Regions from separate parts of the Hahella aquimaris genome, predicted to be linked through region 2. Evidence: riboswitches for the same ligand, from Rfam matches in the RefSeq annotation. Region 2 holds a riboswitch; each other region holds the start of a gene.
The links. A riboswitch is a leader RNA that binds a small molecule or an ion and turns the genes downstream of it on or off. The one in region 2 is predicted to bind cobalamin.
Positions count from the first base shown of each region.

Region 1: linked by a shared signal. The riboswitch ahead of O5O45_RS26770 (ABC transporter substrate-binding protein) and the one ahead of O5O45_RS28205 (CbtB domain-containing protein) in region 2 are both predicted to bind cobalamin.
Region 3: linked by a shared signal. The riboswitch ahead of O5O45_RS21425 (TonB-dependent receptor plug domain-containing protein) and the one ahead of O5O45_RS28205 (CbtB domain-containing protein) in region 2 are both predicted to bind cobalamin.
Region 4: linked by a shared signal. The riboswitch ahead of O5O45_RS25895 (ribonucleoside-diphosphate reductase subunit alpha) and the one ahead of O5O45_RS28205 (CbtB domain-containing protein) in region 2 are both predicted to bind cobalamin.

Region 1 covers NZ_CP132203.1:6,043,272-6,048,595, reverse strand. The annotation lists gene O5O45_RS26780 (ABC transporter ATP-binding protein) at 1-494, opposite strand, end outside; gene O5O45_RS26775 (FecCD family ABC transporter permease) at 491-1,462, opposite strand; gene O5O45_RS26770 (ABC transporter substrate-binding protein) at 1,452-2,333, opposite strand; cobalamin riboswitch at 2,412-2,686, opposite strand; gene O5O45_RS26765 (hypothetical protein) at 2,793-3,398, shown strand; gene O5O45_RS26760 (aminotransferase-like domain-containing protein) at 3,405-4,838, opposite strand.
Region 2 covers NZ_CP132203.1:6,348,766-6,354,089, reverse strand. The annotation lists gene cobD (threonine-phosphate decarboxylase CobD) at 1-740, opposite strand, end outside; gene cbiB (adenosylcobinamide-phosphate synthase CbiB) at 741-1,685, opposite strand; cobalamin riboswitch at 1,789-2,000, shown strand; gene O5O45_RS28205 (CbtB domain-containing protein) at 2,026-2,202, shown strand; gene O5O45_RS28200 (CbtA family protein) at 2,324-3,121, shown strand; gene O5O45_RS28195 (ATP-binding protein) at 3,126-4,862, shown strand; gene cobO (cob(I)yrinic acid a,c-diamide adenosyltransferase) at 4,882-5,324, shown strand, end outside.
Region 3 covers NZ_CP132203.1:4,858,743-4,864,066, reverse strand. The annotation lists gene phhA (phenylalanine 4-monooxygenase) at 1-126, opposite strand, end outside; gene O5O45_RS21440 (phospholipase D-like domain-containing protein) at 364-1,047, opposite strand; gene O5O45_RS21435 (hypothetical protein) at 1,266-1,652, shown strand; gene O5O45_RS21430 (DUF3012 domain-containing protein) at 1,799-1,987, shown strand; cobalamin riboswitch at 2,133-2,329, shown strand; gene O5O45_RS21425 (TonB-dependent receptor plug domain-containing protein) at 2,441-4,387, shown strand; gene O5O45_RS21420 (NHL repeat-containing protein) at 4,419-5,324, shown strand, end outside.
Region 4 covers NZ_CP132203.1:5,863,154-5,868,477, forward strand. The annotation lists gene O5O45_RS25880 (type II secretion system F family protein) at 1-66, opposite strand, end outside; gene O5O45_RS25885 (pilin) at 70-1,041, opposite strand; gene O5O45_RS25890 (hypothetical protein) at 1,287-1,586, shown strand; cobalamin riboswitch at 1,664-1,886, shown strand; gene O5O45_RS25895 (ribonucleoside-diphosphate reductase subunit alpha) at 2,012-4,873, shown strand; gene O5O45_RS25900 (ribonucleotide-diphosphate reductase subunit beta) at 4,902-5,324, shown strand, end outside.

The DNA of each region.
Region 1 (5,324 bases), 310 kb from region 2:
ATCAATACGGGAGCGTCTACCGCCAGCGCCCGCGCCAGCATCACCCTGGCCCGCTCGCCGCCGGACAAACGGGTGACAGTGCGCTGCGCCAAGTGCGTCACGTCCGCTTGCCGCATGGCGTTCTGAATCAGGGCCTGATCCTGCGCGCTTAATCTGCTGCGATGGGTCTGCGCTGGAAACCGCCCTAGACCGACCAGGGTTTCCACACTCAGAGGCCAGTGACAGTCGGTGTCCTGATCCAGATAAGAGATATGCTGCGCCCGCTGTTTTGGCGCCATCTCACACAGGTCCAGACCTTGCAGTCGCATCGCGCCGGATAACTTGGGGATCAGACCGACGATGGTTTTCAACAGGGTGGACTTGCCAGCGCCGTTACTGCCCAGTATCGCCGTGAGTTGTCCGGATGGCAGACGGAAGCTGACATCGGATAAAACCGGGGCGCCGGGATAACCCACTTGCAATCCGCTGAGTTCCAGACTCAACGCCTCGCTCATACTAGCGCCTCCGCCTTGCGCAGGTGGCGCAGCAGCCAGAGGAAGAACGGCCCGCCCAACAATGCCGTAATGACGCCAACGCGCAGCTCCGGCCCCGGTGGCAGACAGCGTACGGAGATATCGGTCAGCAACATCAGGCTGGCGCCCGCCAGGGCGCTGGGAACCAGCAATCGCCCAGGCCGCCACTCGGTAAACGGCCGCAGCATGTGAGGCACCACCAGCCCCACGAAACCAATCACGCCGCTCACCGCCACGCTGGCCCCGACCGCCAGCGCCACGCCCAGGCCCGCCACCCATTGCACTTTCTGCAGACGCACGCCCATGGAGCGAGCGGTATTCTCCCCCAGCGACAGGACATCCAGGGAACGCGACACGCTGAACAGCAACGCAATGCCCAACAGTGCGGGCGGGGCCGCCAGATAAAAGTGCTGCAGGGTGCGATGTTCAAATGACCCCATCAGCCAGAACAGAATGTCCTGCACCGCGAAAGGATTCGGCGCCATATTCAAGGCCAGCGCCGTCAGCGCCGAGCTGAAGGAGTTAATCGCTGCGCCGGCGAGGATGATCATCACAATGCCCGCTTCCGACCCGACGATCGCCACCAGCGCCAGCAATCCCAACATGGCGCCGATAATGCCCGCCACAGGCGTAAACAGGCCACTGGCGGAAAAACCAAAGTAGATGGCGCACACCGAACTCAGCGCCGCCGTGGAGGAAACCCCCAGTACGCCAGCGTCCGCCAACGGGTTGCGTAACAATCCCTGCAACACAGCGCCGGACAACGCCAATACAGTTCCACATAGCAGCGCCAGCAGTGTCCGCGGCAAACGGATTTCCCATAAAATCAATTGAGTTTCCAGATCCCACCCCGGCCAGCTCACCCCGGTCACCCGACCGGTGCACAAAGACAGACCTATCAAAAAGACCAGCGCCACGCTCAGAATCAGCAGCAAACGGTTATAAGTCATTCGCAGTCTCCGCCCCAGGCGCTTTGCGCTCTTGCGCCAAGATATGCTCCGCCACCTTCTGGGCCGCCAGGGTCATGGCGGGGGTTCCGCAGGAGAGCCAGTCGGCGGGGATATACAGCGGTTTAAAACGGGCAGGACGGCGCTGCAGCAACGGATGCTCCACCCAGGTGGTGGCCAGCGCCTCGCTGTCATAGCTGTTGCTTATCATCAACAGCAAATCCGGTCGCCAGCGCACCAAGGTCTCCAGATCCACTTGTCCCCAGCCTTGCACGCCTTGCTCGCTCGCCACGTTAATCACGCCGATAGCGTCCAGAAAGGCATCCTGGAAATTACCCTCGCCAGCGATCCAGCCATTGGCGTTCAGGATCAGCGCCCTGACTTGCTTGTCCGCTATCCGCCCATGAATCTCGGCGAAATATTTCCGCAACCCGCTGACGATCGCCGCCGCTTGTTCGGGTTTGCGCACTGCTTCGCCCACTAGCTTCCAGCTTGCCTCCAGATCATCAAGGGATTGCGGCAACGGGATCTCCACCCAACGCATATTGAACTTCCGCACCAACGGCTTGAGCGAGGATGCGCCATACTGGCCCGCCATCACGATATCCGGCCGGAGTTTCAGCACCTGCTCGATAAAACCAAAGTTGGCGGGAATGTCACGCAAGGTCGGTGCAATTTCCAGCTCAGAGGGCTGATGGCTGAGCCAGGTGACCGACACCAGATTTTCCGGGGCGAGATACCCCATCATTTGGTCAACGCACTGATTGACCGACATGACCGTGGGCTCAGCCGCGCGCGCATCGCCCGCTTTGACGGAAAGTGTGAAAGTAAGCGCTGATAGCAATCCCAGGGCCCGAAAAGCCTTAACCAACATGCAGATGCCGCCTTGAATCGATGCGAGGTGCGAATCCGGCGTAAATTCCCCGTTTACGGTCGGATAAAACAGGCTCCGAATGGGAGTCGAACAATGGCAGGTCTCCTGGCTTGCGTTTCACAGTCCTGCCCCGCCTTCCCGAACTGGAGACAGTCTCCACTCAGTGGCCTTTGATAACGTCGCGATAAGGAGGGGCGGCGTTATCCGGGACGAACTCTTCGCTCACAGTTGCGGGGACAGCTCCGGCTGATCGGACGCGCATAAAGTGGCGCCCACCGGATTCCCATTTAATCCTGCTCTTATCGAAAGTGATCGAGTTTTGAGCAACTGGAACCATTGCGGCCCACATTATCATGAATTGGTCATTTTAAGTCCAGAAAGCCAAAGAGGGGCTCTGGACCTGTCTGCAAGATTGTGTCAGTTTTACGCTCCCGTAATTACCGACAAGAATAAGACTGTATGACCGACGCGCCCTTGTCCCGCCATGGACTCATTCTGAAACGTCTGCTGTTCCTCGTGTTTATGTATGCAGGATTGGCCTATGGCTTGAGCCTGTTGGAATACACCGTCTTCAATCTGACCGGTTGGTCCCCGGTGAGCATCGAACGCAGTGTCGAATTGCACAGCCGGGAAGAGGTGAAAAAGGAGTTCGACCTTTGCGGCGGCCCGTTATTCGCCGCCAACGCCGTAGTCAGTGACCAGGAAGGCAATCGCCTGCTCGCCCGTTGCGGACGCTTCTGGCCTTTCTATCGCTACACCATTGAAGCCACCGCCCACCCATTGCTGCCGGGCTCTTTTATCCTGTATCCGGACGAAGCGACCGAGGCTGCAAAGGCGCGAGAGAATTTCATCATCAATATGCAGGTGGTCAACGGCGGCTTCGCCTTGGTGGCTTTGTTTGTGATTGGCTTGAGTTGTTTCGCCGGCTATCGCTTTCTTATCAAGAAGGACGAAGAAGCCGGCTACAAGACTGCTTTTCACGGCTTTATCAGCAGCTTTCTGATGCTAGCCTGTTATAGCGGCGTCATGTTCTTCATTGACCCCACTTTCAGCTTCGGCTGGTAATCCCGCTTAGCCTGCGCGCAGCCAAACGCCCAACTGGCGGATCGCTTCTTCCGCCTCCGCCGTCCAGGGCGCCGCGCAATTAAGCCGCAGGCAGTGTCTGTACTTGTCGCCACTGCCGCTGAACAGGGTTCCTGGCGCGATGCTCACGCCGGCGGCCAACGCTTTGCGATACAGCGCGACCGTATCGCAGTCCTCCTCCAGCTCCACCCACAGCACAAAACCACCCGTCGGTTGCGACACCCGCACGCCAGCGGGAAAATACCGCAACACCGCCGTCGTCATGCGTTCCACATGCACTGAGAACTCATGCCGCATACGTCGCAGATGGCGATCGAAATCCGCCTGCGCCAGATAATGCGCCACCGCCATCTGCGGCAAGCTCGGGCAGGCCAACGTGCTGGCGAACTTCAGGTAGCCGACCCGCGTCCGCCAGCGCCCCGGCGCCATCCACCCCACCCGCAAACCTGGGGCGATTGATTTGGAAAACGACGAACAGTAAAGCACGCCCCCGGCGCGATCATAGCTTTTCGCTGCTCGCGGCCGTAGGCCGGAAAAGCCTAACTCGCCGTAGATATCGTTCTCGATCAAGGGCGCGCTGCGGGCTTCCAACAAGCGCACCAGTTGCTCCTTGCGCTCATCCGGCATCAAACACCCCAGGGGATTGCTGAAGTTGGGCATGGCCACGCAGGCCTTGACCGGCCATTGCTCCAAGGCCAGTTGCAGCGCCTCCAGGCTGAGTCCGCTTTTCGGGTCAACGGGAATTTCCAGCGCCTTTAGTCCCAAGGCATCAATGACCTGCAGCAATCCAAAGTAAGTGGGCGATTCCACCGCCACCACATCTCCCGGCTGCGTCACCGCCCTCAGCGCCAGAGTCAGCGCCTCATGACATCCGTTGGTGATGAGAATGTCGTCCGGCTCCAGATCGCACCATGCATCTTTCATCCGCTGCACAATAGCCTCGCGCAGACGCAACGCGCCGGGGGGAAAGCTATAGGCTTCAATCGCTTCGCCAGGCTCGCGCAAGGCAGCCCGGAATGCTTTTTCCATGGCCGCGACGGGGAGAAACTGCGTCGCCGGCGCCGCCATGGCGAAGTTCATGCCCCGGGGCGACTGGGTCGCCTGCACCAGGCTCATGATGGTCTGCTGCGTGTCCACCAGGGTCGGCGCGCCTTCGAATCCTGTCACCTTGGGCAACGCCGCTCCCAGTTCAGCGACTCCATCCTGATTGCGGCGACGCACGTAATAGCCGGATCGCGGCCGCGCCTCCACCCAGCCCTGCCGCTCCAACAGACGTTGCGCCGCCATGATAGTGGACACGCTGACGCTGAAGTGCGCCACCAAATCCCGGGTGCCTGGTATGCGCTCTCCCACCGTGTACATGCCCTGACGGATGCGTCCCGCCACGGCCTCAGCCACTTCTTCATATCGCTTTTTGCTCATGCCGGTCGCGCCTCTTTCATGGACAAGTACAGTTTTTCATCGATTTACCAGTACAGACGCTGTTTCTGCAATACACCCTCTACGTCGTATTATTTAGTGTAGGTTTGTGCAGGGTGGCGCGGGTTCCTGCTGGTTCTCGCGTACTTGGCGGAGCGTCTCGACCTATGTTATTTGGCCCTAATTCCCTCTCTCCTGGGCTATTCTCTCTCCTCCTACGTTTTGTTGTTAAGTTGGTGTACCAGTCTTTTAAAAATACTTTCCCTTTTTAAACAGCAAGTTACGATGCGTGCAAATCGAGCGGTTTGATAGCTGATTCGCTGGAGAAAATGTACAAGATAGAGGAGATTAATTTTGAAGCTTACATTGCTATTACTCTTCGATTTAGCTATCTCTCTGTTATAAAATTGCTCATGAAGCATCCAGACAAGTAGGTATTATTGATGGATGCTCCAATCAGCAGCTTTCTGCTTAATACCAACACATGGA
Region 2 (5,324 bases):
CAGGGACCAAGCCGACCCTGCAATGCAGCCAGCCAGTGAGGCGCGGCCGCCGCAAACCCCAGGCGCACTCCCGGCCATCCGAAAAACTTGCCGAATGAGCGCAACACCACAACGTTCTCCGGCAGGGTCTCGCCCAGCAGACTGGAATCTGTCTCCGCGTCGGCGAAGGCTTCATCCACCACCATCAATGCGCCCGTAGATTGCAGACGCAGCGCCGACTCACGCAGCGCCGCCAATGGCGTCCTACGGGCGGCGGGGTTATTCGGATTAATCGCCACCAGGACGCGCAAGTTTTCTGTCTGCGCCAGACGCGCCGTCGCGCCCGCCAGATCTCCCGCAGGGTAATGAATGATTCTGAAGCCTTGACGACGCCAGTGATGCTCATGTTCGCGATAGCCGACGTCCGGCAGCGCCGCCACACCGGGCGCGCAACAAGCGGGCAGGTGTTGAATCGCCCATTGCGTGCCGGGAATCGCCAGCAGGGAATCGGTCCCGTAATAGGCGCTGGCGGCCTGTTGCAGCGCTGGGTCGGGATAAGGCAGACGTCGAAACACCTCTGCCGGAATGCTTGTCAGCGGATAGGGAAAGGGGCTGACGCCAGTGGACAGATCCAGCCAGTCATCAGGGGCAATACCGTAGCGTTGACTGTACTTTTCCAGATCGCCGCCATGGACGGGAGCCGGCTCTTCCGCCTGAAGGCCCGCATGGCCGGCCCCGTTATCAAAGTCACTCCCGTTCATTCAAACCGCCCCCCACAACCACAGCGCGCCCGCTCCCAAGGCCACCGTCGCCGTCCACAAAATCAAAGTGCGGTTGATGAGCGTGCAGGCGCGCTCGATGGATTGCGCCGAGGCGGCGTCGCCACAGCCCAGTATAGGCCGGTGCTGCAGATTGCCGTGATACGTCGCCGCGCCACCGAGTCGTACCCGCAGCGCGCCCGCGCCCGCCGCCATTACGGGTCCCGCATTGGGACTTTTCCAGTGTCCGCCCTGGGCGCGCCAGCACCGCAGAGCGCTGTCCAACGCGCCGCAACAGGCGTAACTGAACGCCGTCAGACGGGCGGGGACCCAATTGAGGACATCGTCCAGACGCGCCGCCGCCCAGCCGAAATGCACATAACGCGTGTTTTTATAGCCCCACATCGCATCCAGCGTATTGCTGAGGCGATACATCACTACGCCGGGAACCCCGGCGAGCAGGAACCAGAAGATGGCGGCGAAGATAGCGTCGTTGCCGTTCTCCAGGGCGGATTCCGTGGCGGCGGAGGCGATCTCCTCCTCTCCCAGTTCCGCCGTGTCGCGACTGACGATCATGGACAGACTGCGCCGCGCCGCCTCCGCGTCATGCCTGCGCAATGGCGCAGCGACCTGACGCACATGCTCCAGCAAACTGCGCCAGCCGATGGTGAGATAGAGCACGAAGGCGGAAAAGATAATGTGTCCCCAGGCGGAGGATTCGCTCCACTCGCTAGCCAGCCAGGCGAGCGCAGTCCAGGGTAGAATCGCCGCCGTCACCGCCGCCGCGCCAAGCGCGCGGGTTGCTGATGAAGAGAAGTCGGCGATGCGAATCGCTCCTTCCACCCAGCCGGCGTAACGCCCGAAACCAACCAAAGGATGCAGCCGGCGCGGTTCTCCCAACAGGGCGTCGAAAGTCAGGGCGAGGACAAGAATCAGCAATGTATCCATTGGTCAGTATGCGCCAGGCTCGTGATGAGGCGGCCTATTCTCACCATGGTCCGCGCGCATTGCAACCCGCTAACTTGTTGACTTCCCCTGCGTTCAGCCAATAGCATATCCCGCTGACCAAGGTGCTCGACCGCGAGATAATCGGGAAATCTGGTGCGCATTACGCTAATCCAGTGCTGCCCCCGCAACGGTAATCGAAAGTAATTTGCTAACGCCACTGTGTCGTCAGTTTTGACATGGGAAGGCGCAAATGTTGTGTCGAAAACGCTTCGACCTTTCGTAAGCCCGGAGACCGGCCTTGCTTAATCCACTGCAGTTCGTACGGGTAGGTGCGCAGATCATGCAAACTAAAAATCTCTCTCTTCCATTGCTGGCTTCCAATAACGCAGCGCTACAACTTATCGGCGCCATGTGCTTCGGCGGACTGATTCTGTTCGCAGTGGGCTTTCTGTCCATGGATGCGGCTCACAACGCCGCTCACGACACCCGGCACGCGTTTGCTTTCCCCTGTCACTAACAGTTACTGAATTCTGAGGCCCCGCCAGGGCCAAACGTTCGCCTGTCCGTCTTGACGCCGCACCCTGCGTACGGCGCTTGCGCGCATAGCGACGTCACACCGCATTACATGAGGAAGAGACATGTTGTTTCAGCGTATTATCCTGGCGTCGCTGCTGGTTGGCCTGTTGGCCGGCGGGCTGCTGAGCGCCGTACAGCATTCCCAGGTCACCAGCATTATTCTGGAGGCGGAAACCTACGAAGGCGGCGAGGAGCCTGAACCTGTCGTAGTGGAAAATCACCAGCACGCTGCGGCGGACGCCCATCATGAACATGAGCACGGCGGCGCCGAAGCCGGCGGCCACCACCATGGCGAAGACGCCTGGGGCCCGGAAGACGGCCTGGAGCGCACACTGTACACCCTGCTTGCCAACGTGCTCGCCGGTATCGGCTTCAGCGCGCTGATGCTGGCCTGTATGTATGCCGCCAGACTCAGTGGCAAGAGCGGCGCAGGCTGGGGCGCGGGATTATTATGGGGACTGGCGGGCTATGGCGTGTTCTTTGTCGCTCCCGCCATTGGACTACCGCCGGAGATTCCCGGCATGCAGGCCGCCGCGCTGGAAAATCGCCAGCTATGGTGGGTCGCGACCGCATTGGTCACCGCTATCGGTTTCGCTTTACTGGCGTTCGCGCCGGGATGGAAAAAGCTGGGCGGGTTGCCTCTGCTGGTCATTCCGCATCTGGTGGGCGCGCCGCACACCAATGCGCCGGAATTCGCCGCCACCAATCCACAGGCGCTGCAGGCGTTACAGATGCTGCACCATCAATTCATCACCGCCGCCACCCTGACCAACGCGCTGTTCTGGGTGATCGTCGGGTTGGCCTGCGCCTGGTTCCTGCGCCGCTGGAGCAACCAGGACGCCGCGCTGCAGGCGCGCTGAGTCAATGGACGTCGCCGCCCAGCCTGCCCTCGCCGCCTACCCTTTCGCCGCGGTGGTCGGTCAGCAGCCGCTAAAAACCGCATTGCTGCTCGCCGCCATCAATCCCCATCTGGGCGGCGTATTGATCAGCGGCCCCCGCGGCTCCGCCAAATCGACGCTGGCGCGGGGACTGGCGGATCTGCTACCGGAGGCGGCGGACAAGTTCGTCACCCTTCCCCTGGGCGCGTCTGAAGAACGCCTGATCGGCAGCATTGATCTGCAACAGGCCATGGGCGAGCGACGCGTGCAGTTTAATCCCGGCCTGCTGGCCAAAGCTCACGGCGGCGTACTTTACATTGATGAAGTCAATTTGCTGCCTGACCCCTTGGTGGACGCCCTGCTCGATACGGCGGCCTCAGGCGTGAACTTTGTCGAGCGGGACGGCCTCAGCCATAGCCATCCGGCGCAATTTATTCTGATCGGCACCATGAACCCGGATGAAGGTGAACTGCGTCCGCAGCTACAGGACCGTTTCGGTCTCGCCGTCACCCTCGATGAAACCTATGACGTTGAGCAGCGCATGGCCATCGTGGAGCGACGTCTGGACTTCGAACAAGATCGCGACGCGTTTCAGGCGCAATGGCGCGATGCGCAACAAAAACTGAAAGCCGGCATCACCGCCGCCCGCGAGCGCCTGCCGCAAGTTCTCTGCCCGACGGATATACAACGGGACATCGCCAGCCAATGCCTCGCCGCCGGCGTAGAAGGCGTGCGTGCGGACATTTGCTGGCGCCGCGCCGCCATCGCCCACGCCGCCTTGAGTGGACGCGATGAGGTCAACGCGGAAGACGTGGCGGCGACGCGCTCGTTCGCGCTTAGTCATCGCGCCAATCACCAGGATACGTCACCGCCCACAGGTTCACCGCCCTCACAGGGAAGCGGCGGAGACGCCAGCGGCTCCGGGGGTTCGTCACCCTCCTCGTCCTCTGGAATCTCCGGCGACTGGGGCGCCATGCCGCCGCAACTGATGGCGGCGGATAAGCCGGTAACGCCACAACTGCCCGAGATCCCAACGCTACGTACTCCGCCGTCCCGACGCGACGTACAGCGCGGCGGCGCGGAACAACGACAAGGCACGGCCCTCGGGCGCGCACAACGTAGCCGGCAGGCGCTATCCTCACAGCCGGACTGGTTCGCCACGCTCATCCATCCCGACAATCGGGACGACGGATTGCGCGAAATACGCTATCAACCCCGTCGCCAGAATCGCGACACCCTGAACTGCGTCTTGCTGGACACCTCCGCCTCCACTCTTAGTCAGCGGGCGCTGGCGCAGGCGAAAGGGGTGATTCTGGGACTGGCCCGGCAGGCCTATCTAGCGCGGGAGAAGCTGGCCGTTCTGGCGTTTGGCGCGCAGCGCACGGAGTGGGTCATCCCCTGTCGGCGCGCGCCCAAAGATATCGCCGCCCTGCTCAATGATCTTCCCGCTGGCGGCGGTACGCCGCTGCGACAGGCGCTGCTGCATGCGCGCCAACTGCTGGCGCGCCAGACCCGCGCCAACCCGCATCTGACCTGCCGTACGTTGCTGCTGACTGACGGGCGCAGCCGCGATCCGCTGGACGATCTGACCTGGGACTCGCCCCTGTGGGTGGTGGATACCGAGCAGACCGCCGTCAGACTCAATCGCTGCCGACAACTGGCGCAACGCCTCGGAGCCGCCTACGCCCCGCTGGCCGCGGTGCGCGCCGCCCTGGAACACTAACGCCTCGGAGATACGACTGATGCTGGACGAAAACGAAAAACACCGCCGTCGCATGGCCAACAAGAAGCGCATCATTGACGAGCGCATCGCGCAAGCCCAAGAAAAGCGCGGCGTGCTGATCCTGCTCAAGGGCAATGGCAAAGGCAAAAGCAGTTCCGCCTTCGGCACCATGGCGCGCTCCCTCGGCCATGGCCATCGCTGCGCGGTGATTCAATTCATCAAGGGCCGCAACGCCACCGGCGAATACCTGTTTTTCAAAGACCATCCCCGGGTGGACTTTCATGTCATGGGCCATGGCTTTACCTGGGAAACCCAGGATCGCGAGCAGGACATCTCCGCCGCCCGACAGGCCTGGGCCTTGGCGGAGCAACTACTGACCGACGGCAGCTATGATTTTCTGTTGTTCGACGAGTTGAGCTACATGGTCAAGTACGGTTATCTGCCGGTGGAGCCCATGGTCAA
Region 3 (5,324 bases), 1.5 Mb from region 2:
CACATTGCGTATGACCTTATGTTGTCGTGTGATCAGCTCACGCCAGACGGCGTGTTCCGAATCAGGGTAGGCGATAAAGCCAGATGCGTCAGGCTCTCTCGCAACATACTTTGTACCTTTGCCCATTTTCTCACCTCGTGACGTGTCAGGAAGGGTGTATTCCATGGCACTCTTATTATTCTACCGGCTTGTGGCCGGCTTCATCTGGCGGCCGTCAGTTGGGTTGGACGGCGCGAGGTCGGATTTTTTCCGGCCGGGCCTTCCTCTGATTAAATGACAATCCGCAGAATTTGTCTATACATTGCTAATAACGGCTGGCGATTAGCGAGTGAGATTTAATGACAATTTTTATTCGTTCACGTCTTAGTCAGAGAAGGTGCGCCATAGCTTGGCGAACTCTCCGGAGAACTCTTTGACGAGGCCGGGGTGATCAGTAACCACGATGTTTTCCTGGTTATAAGTGCTGGCGCTGCGAGTCCAGTTAAAGCTGCCGTGAATCAGCACGCTGTCATCGATCAAAGCGAATTTATGGTGCATATGGTGGGGTTCATCGTCCATCTTCACAGAAATGCCGGCTTCTTTAAATCGATTGATGTCGCTGCCGCGATCGAAGGACTTGTCATTGTCCGTAATGATGCGGATTTTTAGCCCCCTTTTATGGGCGTTAATAATTTCGTCCGCGATTTTGTCGTCAGAAATGGTGAAAACGCAGATCTGCAAACTGCTTTGAGCATGACGTATGCGCTCGATGATTGCACGACGACATTGCTCTCCTGGGCTGAAGTAAGCCCGCGTTAAATTGCTCTCATCCTCCCCCGAGTCCAGGGCCTTGATCACCCGCTCCAGCCACTTCAATGCTCTGAGCGCCCCATCGCCTCCATTGACGATCAACGGACGGGTTAATTCAAAGGCGCGATTACGCATGAAACGCACCTGATCCGGCTGTAAAGTCTCAAGCATCGCCAGCAACGCCTGTTTCTCAGCATTATCGAACCTTTCATCCGTGAGGGTTTGTTGGAGGAAGAAAGTTAGTTGGTCCAGTTGCATTGTGCTTACGCCTTTTACTTCGAAACTCGGAAAAGAGTAACTTTTTGAGTCGCAAATCGAAATAGTGACAGGCGTCGTCGAGGGAGATGGAGGCTAGTTTGGAAATTTCCCGTCGAGCAAAAACAAATGTTGCATTTGTACGGTGAGTATTATGAATTGTAAGCCTTTTGTTCGGGCAGTGTGAGTTACCAGTGATAAAGTCTAGGTACGGCAAAATTTTGCTTATTGTTCTTTTACAACTGCTGACGGCCGTTTTCGTCTTTCACTTCATATCTATCGTTTATTCAGAACAGCAGGCGGCAGCCAATGGGGTTAGCGCAATTGAGGTTAAGGGCGGCGTGCGTTACCTGCTACTGCCGCTTGTCGTCACGGTTATCACTATCACAGGAGTGATCGACCGGAGATTAGATTCGGCATTCTTTAAAAAAGCGCAGGGAGGAATTATTTTTGCTGCCTTATTATGCTTGCTTTTTATAGGTTGGTGGATGGAAATGTCGGTAGTCTACTTTATTGAAAGCATGGGATATCGGGATTGTGGAACAACATATTCAGGGGTGTGGTTGAATGTTTCACTTTACGCGCACGCATCTGAAGCATGTCCTTAATACACTGTTTTAGCGTTGTTTGTGCTGGTGACCCATATCTTCAGAGAGGTCGACAGCTAGGGGCCGGCAGTCACTCCAATTTCTATCTCTCTCCTGTATACTTGCTCGCTAAAGATGAATTGATGACTTGTTATTCAGGATTTCCTATGGCGATTAAACGCGTATCTTCTTGGCTATTGGTGGTGGGGTTGAGCTTGGGCGCTTTGGCTGGCTGTTCTCCGGAGGTGGGAAGCAAGGACTGGTGTGAGGATATGGCGACCAAGCCGAAGGGCGACTGGACGGCCAATGAGGCGACGGATTACGCTAAACACTGCCTGTTCCGCTCTGACAGCTAAGCGAGCAGTCCCAGGTTGAAACGTTGGGATAAACGAGATGCTCTTCACATTTAGATAGTTATCAACAGGTTGCCGCCACTGCGGGGCCTGTGATTTCAGCGAGGCGCTTTGCGCGCCTTGACTTTGCTGGGGCGGCCATTTAGCTTACGCCCCCATTGCATCAGGTGTCCTGAGAACATTCGTTCAAGGGATGAAACGGGAAGTCGGTTTAAATCCGACGCTGCCCCCGCAACGGTAAATGAGTCAAACGACAACTCCCTGTCACTGCGTATTCGCGGGAAGACGTTGTCGCCGGCCTCGCCACTCATAAGCCCGGAGACCGGCCTGACGCCTGCTGATCGCGTGGCTTAGCGGAGGGCTTTGCCGGGATTCGTCTGACTCGACTCCTTTCCCTCTGTGCTTGTATTCGCTGCGTAACAATTGCATCCACTGGCGCTACTCTTTCGGAACATTATGAGGCTTGTAACCCTTTTGCTTTTAGTTGGCTCACAACTGACCGCCGTTCGCGCGGAAGAGTTGGAGCCTGTTGTCGTCGAAGCCAAGGCTCCATCTGCGGATGAGATTGACGCGGAGTATCAAACTGGCTTTGTGAAGGTGATCAAGCGCGAGCAATTCGACTCGAAAGTCGCGACCGTCGCAGACGTGCTGAAAAATGAAACCGGCGTTCAAGTACGGCAGAGCGGTGGACTGGGATCATACTCCGCCGTTTATCTGCGTGGCTCTACCAGTAAGCAGGTGAACGTTTATCTTGATGGGGTATTGCTGAACGACGCGACTGGCGGCTCGGTGGACTTGAGTCAGATACTGCTGAGCGGTATTGAACAGATTGAAATTTATAAGGGCGCGACGCCGATTCAGCTGGGCTACTCTGGCGTTGGCGGCGCTATTAATATCAAGTCCCTGCGCTTCAGCAAGCCCCTCAGGCAATTGAGTCTTGGATATGGCTCATTCAACAGTCGCAAAGGGGCGCTTACCTTCGCCGATAGTGTGGGCGAAACCAACTACCTCGCGTCCCTTGATTATCTCGGCAGTGATAACGACTTCGAGATGCTGAACGATAACCAGACTGAATTTAATCCCTACGATGATCGCGTGGAGCGCCGTCGCAACGCAGACTTCAGTCAGTTCAACGGCATGCTGATGGCGGAGCGCAGCCTCTCGGATCGCACGGACTTGCAACTGATGGCGCAGCACTTTAATAAAGACCAGCATTTGCCCGATATCGCCAACCTGGAGAGTACGCGGACTAGCCTGGATACTGATTTCACTCGTCTGCAGAGCAAACTGAGCTTCGCCAGAAATGCGCAGGAAAATTATTCGGGGCGTATTTTCTGGTCCACCCAAGAAGAGCGTTATGACGACAGTCAAAGCCGAATCGGCCTGGGCGTGCAGAAAACGCGCGCTGACACAGATGTGGTCGGCGCCGAGTTATATGGCTCCTATTCAATCGGCTTGCATCTGCTCTCCGCTACGTTGGAAGCGCGCCGGGAAACTTACCAAGAAGAAGATCTGACTGGGCGCAGCCAGAAGCAGGAGTTTGAGCGCATGACCTATCTATTGGGCGTTCAGGATGAGTGGGCGGATGTGGAAGACATTTGGCTGGTGCGTCTTAGCGCACGCCAGTATTTCCTTAAAGACGAAACCCCTGCTGCGTCTTTGAGCGGGCGCACCGAGGAAGCCACCGATTCCGCTCAATATCACTCTTTGCAGGCTGGCGTTCGCTATCGTCTGACAGATTGGCTGTCTCTAAAAACGAATGCTTCCCGAGATGTGAGGTTCCCTCAGTTAGCGGAGAAGTTCGGCGATAGAGGATTCTTCATTGGTAATAGTGAGTTGCAACCGGAAACAGCATTGAACGGCGACATCGGATTTGAAGTGGGCGTAGATAGTTTTAGTGTATCTGCAGCCTATTTCTATCGGGATTTAAAAGATGCTATCGTCCCCTCTTATGACTCAAGGGGAGTCGGCCGCTTTGAGAATGTCGGCAAAGCAAGGGTTAGCGGAGTGGAAGTGGACGCCATGTATCGACCTGTTCCCGCCTGGACGTTTATCGCCAGAAGCACCGCCCAGGACACAGAAAACCTGTCAGACGCCCGTGACCTGCACGGCAAGCAACTGGCGGGCGCTTACACCTATTCCCACTTTTTATCCGCCGCCTGGAATATCGGTCGTATCACCACGTCTGTCGAATATCGCCATGAATCCGGGGCGTATTACGACAGCGCCCAGGAAACGGAAGTGGAAGATCAAAACATTGTCGATGTAGTGGGTCGCTGGTCCGATGGCGAAACGACCGTTGAAGTCAGCGCAAACAATGTGACCGATGAGGTCGTTGAAGCCTTTAACGGTTTCCCCTCTCCCGGACGTCACTATTTTGTGACTTTACAGCATTTATTTTAGTTTCTTGTTTAATAACTAAGAGGACGCGGGCATGCAACAGAGTATAGCAACAACGTTGAGATGGGCGGGTTTAACCCTGGCGTTTGCGACGATGGCGGGTTGTGGCGGCGGTGACAGCGGTAATGGCGGAACAACGCCTAATTCGGAGTGGGTTGCGGTTATCGCTGGTGTGGCGAATGACTATTCATCGAGTGAAGTCTCAATTGCATCTGCTGAAGCGCCATACGATGTTGTAGAGGGGTATGCCAGCTCCAACAAGTCAGATATGTCTGTAGCGGCGTATGGAGACAGTTTTTATCGTATTGGACGATTTAACCAGGATAATATTTCGAAATACAACTATGACAGTCCAGGCGTGTCTGACTGGCAGTTCACTACCAATGACGATGGCGAATCACTCAGCAACCCTTATGACATAATATTTGTCAGCGATACAAAGGCATACGTTTTGAGGTATGGCGATTCGTCTATTTGGGTGGTGAACCCATCTGTTGCTTTAAGCGATGAGGACCTGTTTAAAACAGGTGAGATAGACCTGAGCAGCTACGATGATGATGGCGTTCCAGAGATGTCAGCGGGGGTGATATACAATGGCAAGTTGTATGTCGTTATGCAGAACATGGACGCTGATTTCGCCCCAGGAACGGCTTATCTTGCGGTAATTAATGTCGCCACTAATGAAGAAATAAATATCTCCGGTGGAGCCCAAAAAGGCTTGGCTCTGAATATCAAAAACCCACATACCATCATAGAGCAGGGCGGTTCGATATTTATCGCGGGTCTTGGGCGGTATGACGATACTTTTTCAAGTCCCGCCCGACCAGCTGAGTACACGGGGGGCATAGAGGTCGTAAATCCAAGCACCTATGACCACTATGTACTCATCGACGATGGCAATGATGTCAGTCATCCGTATGGTTTGATCACGGATATGACC
Region 4 (5,324 bases), 490 kb from region 2:
AACCTGATGGTTCAAATGTCGCAACAATTGGCTCAGATTTGAGTTTGGCGAAGAAATAAGGATCACGGTTTAACCTCTACAGATATATGGGAGTTGCTCCGGAGGCAGCGAGCTTTTGTCGTCGCCGTAAACTTTACGCGGACCCGAGTGCGCTGACGCGCATGTCCAACCCAGGGTGCGCAATGCGCCATCGGGATTGCTGACGACCGGTCGAAAGCTGATGACCTTGGGTTCCCCGGCGTTGATGGGGAAAAGGGTAAAGTGCAAGGCTCCGCTCGAATCAAGCTCAGTTGACTGAAAGTAGACCGCCTCGACGTTACTCAGCGCATGCAGTTCTTCTCTCTCTGGCCAGACGCCGGAAAAGGCGTATTTTTCCGCCATGTCCACTCTGACACCCCCCAATAAACCTAAGGCCTCGGTCAGGCGGGCTTTAATCGTCGCGTGGCGCCCGGCGTCCAATGCGAAAGTCAAAGCGATGCAAATCACGGCGATACAGGTAAGGATCTCCAGCCAGCGAAAGCTTCCGACAGCCTGATAAGACGGTCTTAAAACGAGGAGGTCGCCATCAAATTTCGGCGGCGGGCCTGCGTTGAGCGCAGAGACGTCGGCTCCCGACTGAGTTGGAGCGGTTATGAACTGCTGATTGACCCACCTTGCCCGCCAGTTCAAATAGGTCAGAAAAGGAAAGGCGGACAGAATAAAGAGAGGATGCAATGCTTCCGCAAGCGTTGAGGCCGTTATCACCGCCGCAATATAAAGCGCGCTGGTCCACGGGCCGAGCAAAGGATCAGAACGGCCCGCCAGGGAGGAACTGCGCGCGAGATTACCAACCAGAGAGGGAATAAAAAAGTAAAAGAACAGTCCACGCAGCGGCGGCCAGACAGGGTCGCCCGATATAAGCCGATACTTGCGCCAGTTCATGTAATGCCAGAACAGTTCGTATGCGCCCAGCGTTAACACATACAAAAGACAGTGCAGCCACATGGGCGGCGCAAAATAGGGCGTCAGTTTTTCTTTGAAAAAGCGTCGGCGTTCAGGCAAAGCCAGTCCTTAATGCGAAGAAGAAAATTATTAGCAGTTTAGCTGATTTGCATCCTGAACTACTTTTGATTCAGGTAATTACCCGCTTATTTTTTGGGATGACAATGAGGTTGGGCAAACTTCGCCTGTTAGGTCGCCATGAAAACTGTGGGTATGTGAATGTCGCCGTTAGGGATATCAGTGTGGTTTAGCGGTATTGACTGCGCCGGTTTACTGTTTAGAATGGCCGCCTTTTGGAAATTCTCATGGATTTGAATCTAATCATTGGCGTCTTGATCGAGAGTGCGTGTCTCTTCGCCGCAGCTAAACTGCTAAAAGTTTCGCTTGGGTTTATTGAGGCGTTCTTGATCGTTCTTGCGGCGGTTTTGATTGTACACTTTGTCTATGGGCTTCCTGGTTTTCTTCTCGCACTTGGGTTTTATTTGGTGGCGTTGAAGTTAATCACCAAAGCGGATGCCTATTCAGAGATCTTTATTCTTACGCTCATAGGATTAGGCGTCCAGGCGCTACTGAAAAAGTTCTTATTCGCCGTCGTTTTGGCCTGATTTTCTCTAATGCGGCTATGGCCGCGTAGCATCTCCTTTCATCTATATCTAGTATTTACTTTTAATATTCAAAACCATATATTGTGCTTCAGCTATGGTTCACGCCTGTTCACAGGTTGTGCTAAGAGGGAATCCGGTGAGAGTCCGGTACTGACGCGCAGCGGTGTGGGGGAACGAAAGCGACGCGGGCGGAAACGCCCACGCACTGTCCTGAAAGAGGATGGGAAGCGGTCGCCGTAGGTTCGCAAAAACGTGTAAACGCCCCCGAGTCCGAAGACCTGCCATGCTGAAGTTATTCATGCCTTCGCGACTCAGGGTAATGATAAAGCGCCGCTCTATGCGAGGCGATTTTCGTCCTGTCTGTGCGTCGCTTTATGTCCCGGTTCGCGGAGGTTCGGCCAGAACACGCGATAGAGGACAATCCCATGACCGGCAGTTTTTCGTCCCCCAGCGAGGCGCGCGCCTCCAGCTCCCCATCTGTTTCATCCGAGTCACGTACTAATAACGCCTTGCTGCAGGTGATCAAACGCACCGGTCAGGCGGCGCCCTTCGACGACCGCAAAATCGCCATGGCGGTGACCAAGGCGTTTTTGGCGGTGGAAGGACAGTCCGCATCCGGCTCGCCCCGTGTACGGGACTCCGTAGAAAAACTGGTTAAGGACATCGTGGCTCGCCTGCGTCGCCGCAGCCCGGAAGGCGGCTCGGTGCATATCGAAGAAATTCAGGATCTGGTGGAATTGGGCCTGATGCGCGGCGGCTTCCATAAAGTGGCGCGCGCCTATGTGCTGTATCGTGAAGAGCATGCCCGTCAGCGTGCGCCTGCGCCAAGCGAGCAGGCGGGGGAGACCCATCCCGATATCAATGTGAAGTTCGCCGACGGGACGGAAGCGCCGCTGAACATGGGGCGTCTGCGTACGGTGATCAGTGACGCCTGCGCCGATCTGGATGGCGTCAGTGGGGACAAAGTACTACAGGGCGCATTGAAAAACCTGTACAACGGCGTCAAACATAAAGACGTCAACGCCGCGTTGGTCATGGCGGCGCGTCCGCTGATCGAAGAAGAGCCCAACTACTCCTATGTGTGCGCCCGTCTGCTGTTGGACGGCCTGCGCGAAGAATCGCTGAGCTATCTCAATATCGCCGCGTCCGCCACGGAAAGTGAAATGGCGGAACTGTATCCGACCGCGTTCCGCGCCATTATCGAACGCTGCGTGGAACATGAACTGCTGTCGCCAAATCTGCTGCAGTTCGATCTGGAACGACTGGGCGCTGCGCTTAAGCCTGAGCGTGATCGCCAATTCACCTACCTGGGGCTACAGACTCTTTACGATCGCTACTTCATTCACTGGCGCGAGACTCGCCTGGAATTGCCGCAGGCGTTTTTCATGCGCGTCGCCATGGGATTGTCGGTGCAGGAAGACGATCCCAATGCGCGTGCGATTGAGTTCTACAACCTGTTGTCCTCCTTCGATTACATGTGCTCTACGCCGACGCTGTTCAACGCGGGGACCAATCGTCCGCAGTTGTCGTCCTGCTACCTCACCACAGTGCCGGACGATCTTGAAGGCATCTACGGCGCGATCAAGGACAATGCGCTGCTGTCCAAATGGGCGGGCGGTCTGGGTAATGACTGGACGCCGGTGCGTTCTCTGGGCTCCCATATCAAAGGCACTAATGGTAAATCCCAGGGCGTGGTGCCGTTCCTGAAGGTGGTCAACGACACGGCGGTGGCGGTGAATCAGGGGGGCAAACGTAAAGGCGCGGTATGCGCTTATCTGGAGTCCTGGCACCTGGATATCGAAGAGTTCCTGGAACTGCGCAAAAACACCGGCGATGAACGCCGCCGCACCCATGACATGAACTCCGCCAACTGGATTCCAGACCTGTTCATGAAGCGGGTGTTCGAGGATAAGGAGTGGACCCTGTTCTCACCCAGCGACGCGCCTGATCTGCACGATTTGTACGGCTCGGCTTTTGAAGTGCGCTATACCCACTACGAATCCCTGGTGGAATCCGGTGAAATCACCCTGTTCAAGAAAGTGCCTGCGCAGAACCTGTGGCGCAAGATGCTCTCCATGTTGTTCGAAACCGGCCACCCCTGGGTGACTTTCAAAGATCCCTGCAACCTGCGTTCGCCGCAGCAACATGTTGGCGTGGTGCACTCCTCCAACCTGTGTACGGAGATCACGCTGAACACCAGTCAGGACGAAATCGCGGTGTGTAACCTGGGCTCGGTCAACCTGGTCAACCACATTCGCAATGGCGAAATCGACCACGACCGTCTGCGCAACACCGTGTATACGGCGGTGCGCATGCTGGATAACGTCATCGACATCAACTACTACGCGGTTCCCCAGGCGCGCAACGCCAACCTGCGTCATCGTCCCGTGGGTATGGGCCTGATGGGCTTCCAGGATGCGCTGTACAAGCTTGGCCTGCCATACAGCAGCGTCGAAGCGGTGCGCTTCGCCGATCAATCCATGGAGCTGATCAGTTATTTCGCGATCACTGCTTCCTCCAATCTGGCGAAAGAACGCGGCCGCTACGAAACCTATGAAGGCTCCTTGTGGGATCAGGGCGTTCTGCCTATCGATTCTCTGGATCGTCTGGAGCAGGAACGCGGCGCGGAGTTTTGCACGCTGGATCGCGGCCACAGCCTGGACTGGGCGCCGGTGCGTGAACTGGTGAAAAAGCAGGGCATGCGTAACTCCAATGTCATGGCGATCGCGCCTACAGCGACGATTTCCAATATTGTCGGCGTTTCCCAGTCCATCGAACCGACGTATCAGAACCTGTTCGTCAAATCCAACCTGTCCGGCGAGTTCACCGTGATCAACCCCTGGTTGGTGCAGGAGTTGAAGGCGCGGGAACTGTGGGATTCCGTCATGGTCAACGACCTCAAGTATTTCGATGGCTCTGTCGCGCAGATCGACCGCATTCCTGAAGATGTGAAGCAGCTGTTCCTGACCGCGTTTGAAATAGACCCCCGCTGGTTGGTGGAGGCGGCTTCCCGTCGCCAGAAATGGATAGATCAGGGCCAAAGTCTGAACCTGTACATGGCGGAGCCGTCCGGTAAAAAACTGGACAACCTGTACAAACTGGCTTGGTCCCGTGGTCTGAAAACCACCTATTACCTGCGTTCCCTGGGCGCTACGCAGATGGAGAAAATCTCTTCCGGCGTTTCCCAGAGCGATAGCGTCAAACCTGATGTTGACGACACTGAGAGTCAGGAGCCGCAACCGAAGTTCTGCTCGATTCTCGATCCGGACTGCGAAGCCTGTCAGTAAGCGACGATAACAACCAGGAGCTATGACCATGAATACCGAACTGATGAAGCAGACTGCGACCTTGTCGGACTGGGACGATCCTCTGGCGGTGGCGATTCCTGCTGTGTCCACATCCTCTGCTGTTTCTCCACAGTCACCCGTTTCCACCTCTCCCGCTGCGGCCCCCGCCGCCGGGGGAGCCCCTGACAGCGAACCGGAGCCCGCCGCCCTCGCGAAGGAGGCGATGGACGAACAGGTTTTACAAAAGCTGGACCCGGTCAATCCCGACGACAAGCGGGTGGTGAACGGCATGACCGACATCAACCAGCTGGCGCCGTTCAAGTATCCCTGGGCGTGGGAGTTTTTCCTCAACGCCAACAAGAATCACTGGACGCCTCTGGACATTAACATGTCCCAGGACGTGTACGATTATCATCACAAGCTGACGCTGGAAGAAAAGCATGTGTATGAG